One region of the Alterinioella sp. B-7 genome, then DNA from elsewhere that is predicted to be linked to it. Evidence: riboswitches for the same ligand, from Rfam matches in the RefSeq annotation. Region 1 holds a riboswitch; the other holds the start of a gene.

Region 1 (2,385 bases):
GGTCGTGACGGCCCTTGGTAACGATTTCGGCGGCTTCGCCCGACTTGGTGATGGTCTTGCGCGGCGTCAGAATGGACGAGGTCGGCTTGACCGCGAAGCGCACCACCACATCCTGCCCGGTGGAGATCCCGCCCAGAATGCCGCCCGCGTGGTTGGAGTTGTAGACCGGGCCATCCGGCCCCATCGCGATTTCATCGGCATTGGCTGATCCGGTCAGGGTCGCGGCGCCCATGCCCTCGCCGATCTCGACGCCCTTGACGGCATTGATGCTCATCATCGCAGCGGCAAGGTCGGTGTCCAGCTTGGCATAGACCGGCGCGCCGAGGCCCGCAGGCACGCCGCGCGCCGTCACTTCGATGATCGCGCCGACGCTGTCGCCGGATTTGCGCAACTCGTCAAGGTATGCCGCCCAGGTCTCGGCGGCCATGGCGTCGGGCGTCCAGAATGGGTTCTGTTCGATCTGGTTCCAGTCGAAATTGCCGCGGTCGATGCCGTGCGGCCCCATCTGCACCATGTAGCCGGTGATCTTCAGCCCCGGCGCCAGTGTATCGAGCGCCGCCCGCGCGATGCCGCCCGCCGCCACCCGCGCCGCCGTTTCGCGCGCGCTGGAGCGCCCGCCGCCGCGCGGATCGCGGATGCCGTATTTCTGCCAATAGGTGATGTCGGCATGGCCGGGGCGGAATTTCTCGGCAATGTCACCGTAATCCTTGGATCGCTGATCGGTGTTGCGGATCATCAACTGGATCGGTGTGCCGGTGGTCTGCCCCTCATAGGTGCCCGAGAGGATTTCCACCTGGTCGGGTTCGCGCCGCTGCGTGGTATATCTGTTCTGCCCCGGTTTGCGCTTGTCCAGCCAGTGCTGCAGCATCGCCGCATCGATGCGAACCCCCGGCGGGCTGCCATCCACTGTTGCACCCAATGCGGGCCCGTGGCTTTCGCCCCAGGTGGTGACGCGGAAGAGGTGGCCATAGCTGTTCATCGACATCGGCGCGCGATCCTTGGTTGTTCGGCCAAGGGGGTAGCGCGCCGCAGGCCCGATGCCAAGCCCATCCCTTGCCAAGCGCGGGCGCAGGGATTAGGTGCAGGGATACCTCGGGGGGGCCGGAAGGCCTGAGATGCTGCTTCAGCGGACCCGTTGAACCTGAACCGGTTAGGACCGGCGGAGGGAAGGTCTGGGATGCTCTCAACACCTCACTTCGCCCGTCGCAATGAAAGGCAAAGTGACCATGAAAACGCCCCTCATCGCCTCGGGATTGATCCTTGCGGCTGGCATGGCCAGCGCGGATACACCCGTCTTGACGATCTACACCTATGACAGTTTCACCTCAGATTGGGGCCCCGGCCCGGCGGTCGAAGCCGCGTTCGAGGAAACCTGCGGCTGCGACCTGCAATTCGTCGGCGCGGGCGACGGGGCCTCGTTGCTGGCGCGGCTGCGGCTGGAGGGCGACAGCACCGATGCCGATATCGTGCTTGGCCTCGATACCAACCTGATTGCCGCCGCGCGCGAGACCGGCCTTTTTGCCGATCACGGGGTGGACGCCTCAAACCTGACCCTGCCGGTGGCGTGGCAGGACGACCAGTTCCTGCCCTTCGACTGGGGCTATTTCGCCTTCGTCCACGACACCGACATGCAGAATGTGCCGACCAGTTTTACCGAGCTGGCCGAAAGCGATGCGCGTATCGTGATTCAGGACCCGCGCTCCTCTACCCCTGGCCTGGGGCTGTTGATGTGGGTGAAATATGTTTACGGCGATGCGGCGGAAGCCGTCTGGGAGGCGCTGGCCGACAATATCGTCACCGTCACGCCGGGCTGGTCCGAGGCTTACGGGCTGTTCCTGGAGGGCGAGGCCGATATGGTCCTGTCCTACACCACCTCGCCCGCCTATCACCTGATCGCCGAGGAGGATGACACCCGCACCGCGGCGCTGTTCGACGCGGGCCATTACCTCCAGATCGAGGTGGCGGGCATGGTCGAAGGCTCGGACCATGCGGACCTTGCGCGCGACTTCCTGGCCTTCATGCTGACCCCCGCGTTCCAATCCGTCATCCCCACGACCAACTGGATGTACCCCGCCGCCCTGCCCGCGTCGGACCTGCCTGAGGGGTTCGACACGCTGATCCAGCCGCAACCGGGGCTGATTTTTACGCCGGAAGAGGCTGCCGCCCTGCGCGATGAAGCATTGGAAGAATGGCGCGCAGCGCTCAGCCAGTAGGGATCTCGGCCTGGGTGGGGGCGGCTGTCGCGGCCCTCGTCCTGACCGTGATTGCCGTGCCGCTTGGCGCGGTGATGTTGCGCGCCGATGCGTCATCGGGGCTTGGGCCTGCCGATTGGGCGGCGGTGCGCTTCACCGTGGGGCAGGCGTTCCTGTCGGCGCTGTTCAGCGT
Region 2 (2,385 bases), on a different contig from region 1:
TCGCCGTCCTGGCTCTGATCCTGAGCATCGCCATCAACATCGTGATGATCCGTCGGCTTCTCAAAAGAGCTGCAGTGGCAGAGCAAGCCCTGATGATCGCGCGCGGTGCATTTCAGACTCTGGCCGAGGCCGAATTCGACCGATGGGAGTTGAGCCGCGCCGAACGGGAAGTTGCCCTGCTTGCCATCAAGGGGTTCTCGAATGCCGAAATTGCCGAAATGACAGGCAAGAGCGAGGGCACCGTCAAATCGCAAAGCGCTGCCGTCTTTCGCAAGGCGGACGTCCAGGGCAGAATTGGCTTGGTGACCCACTTCATGGAGGAGATCGTCGGCGATACACTGGTTCCCGGTCAGGATTGAATGATCCATCCAAAAAGACAGAACTGTTGACGTTCGCCAGCTGATCAAGCGCAACGACACTTCCGGCGGCGCGCATGATGCGGCCGCCGCGACCGTCCTTGGATTGATTGCCGGGTGGTTCGAAAACTACAATGAAAACCACCCGCACTCGGAGCTGAAGATACGCTCACCTCGCGAGTTCATAGCAGCCCATACCGCAACCGCCTGAGTGTCGGGTAAAACGCGGGCAAGGTCACTCCAAGGGATCCGGCGACCTGTCCGTTCCTAGTTCAATGAACGCTTTGCCATTCCTCACATGATGCTTCTCGTGCTTCTCTACGGTAATGGAACGTCGGTTGGACAGAAGCCGTCTCAAGGCATGTGACACTTCGGGGATTCTGATCAAATCCTGAATTACAACGCAAGACGGAGGCGTCGTCCGGCGAGGGTCAAAATAGCATAGCACAGCTGCAGTCGGCACACTGCAAGTGCTGGGAGGCAAGCACTCCAACTCCCGCGCATCCTCCTGCGACCAGAATGATGGCTTCTGCACATCTGCACGCCGGTAACATCGCTGCTGCTCCACGCTTGCTACTGCTGCCTTACATCCAGCAGAGACTCGCCGCTTCGCGGAAACGGTTCATCACCTGTGCAATCCTGAGCGACTTCGGCACGATCCACGATTGGTGGACCGAACCGCATCCATGGCCCGGGTTGACATGATCAACCGGGTGAAAGATGGTGCCGGCACATAACCGGGGGTGCTCCGACAGGAGCTGAGATGCGCGATGAGCGTGAACCCTTCACAGCTGATCTGGATAATGCCAGCGGAGCGAGGTGCTACCATGTTCATAGGCGCGCAAGTGTCGTTGTATCCGATGACGTCCGATTTCGTGGATGTCATTTCTGCAGGGCTCGACGCCCTCTCCCCCTACCATGACGACCTGAGGATCGAGACCGACGATATGTCGACGCTCATGGTCGGCGCGCCGGAGCCGTTGTTCGACGCGATCCGCGATCTGTTCGCGGCTGCCGCCAAGGGCCCTGAGCATGTGACCATGCACGTGACCCTGTCGCGCGGTTGTCCGGGCGAGCCGGACGATCCCAACTGCCGGTGCGACGCGCTGGACCGGGCCCAGGACCAATCCCTGGCGGAACGGCAGCAGCTGGCAGCCCGAGCCGTGAAGGATGCGCCCGATCTGGGGGTCGGCATCGACGTGCAGTTCTCGCTCTACGTGATGGGCACGGGGGGCCATATGGACGAAATCTATGGCTGCATCGGTTTTCTGAAGACCAGCGGCACATTCCTGAAATCGAAGAATTTTTGCACGCGCTTGCGCGGTGACGCAGGGGCGGTGTTCGAGACGCTGCGCCAAACGTTTCTGCGCTTCGGCCCTGCAGAAGGTCACGTCACCATCGACCTGACGGCGTCGGCCAACAGCCCGAGCCTCGGCTGAGATTGCGGCAAGCGGGGGCGCTGCCTGTCCGCGATCCGGTGCGTCATGGTGTATTTGCGATATATATCTCCGGCCTTCGTGCTGATCTCCGTCTTTCTCGGCGGGTGGGAAGGCTACGTGTCCCTGACGGATGCCTCTTCCCTGGTGCTTCCCGCGCCGAGCGACGTCATGAACGGCCTGTGGGTCGAGCGATCCGAGATCGGGCGGCACGCACTGGCGACGCTCGGCGTCGCAGGCGTGGGGTTCAGCCTGTCGGTGATCTTCGCCTTCGCGGTGTCCATCCTGCTTCACTTTTCCGGATGGCTTCGCCGGGGCATGTTGCCGCTTCTCGTCGCCAGCCAGACCGTGCCCATCGTGGCGCTGGCCCCCCTCATGGTGCTCTGGTTCGGTTTCGGGCTGTTGCCGAAGGTGCTGCTGGTGATTCTCGTCACCTTCTTTCCGATGGTTGTCAGCCTGATGTCCGGCTATGCGAGCCTGGCGGGTGCCATTCGTGATCAGCTTGTCTCGATGGGCGCCACACGGTGGGTTGTCTTTCACCGTGCCACGCTGCCTTCGGCCCGGGCGAATTTCTTCGCCGGTCTGCGGATATC

Evidence for each region. A riboswitch is a leader RNA that binds a small molecule or an ion and turns the genes downstream of it on or off. The one in region 1 is predicted to bind thiamine pyrophosphate.
Region 2: another riboswitch for thiamine pyrophosphate. It lies ahead of AC13C7_RS06600 (YkoF family thiamine/hydroxymethylpyrimidine-binding protein); the one in region 1 lies ahead of thiB (thiamine ABC transporter substrate binding subunit).

What each region holds. Positions count from the first base shown of each region.
Region 1 covers NZ_JBSXNT010000039.1:484,835-487,219, forward strand. The annotation lists gene aroC (chorismate synthase) at 1-985, opposite strand, end outside; TPP riboswitch at 1,084-1,185, shown strand; gene thiB (thiamine ABC transporter substrate binding subunit) at 1,227-2,213, shown strand; gene AC13C7_RS17315 (thiamine/thiamine pyrophosphate ABC transporter permease ThiP) at 2,189-2,385, shown strand, end outside.
Region 2 covers NZ_JBSXNT010000025.1:146,745-149,129, forward strand. The annotation lists gene AC13C7_RS06595 (helix-turn-helix transcriptional regulator) at 1-359, shown strand, start outside; TPP riboswitch at 1,086-1,191, shown strand; gene AC13C7_RS06600 (YkoF family thiamine/hydroxymethylpyrimidine-binding protein) at 1,184-1,795, shown strand; gene AC13C7_RS06605 (ABC transporter permease) at 1,874-2,385, shown strand, end outside.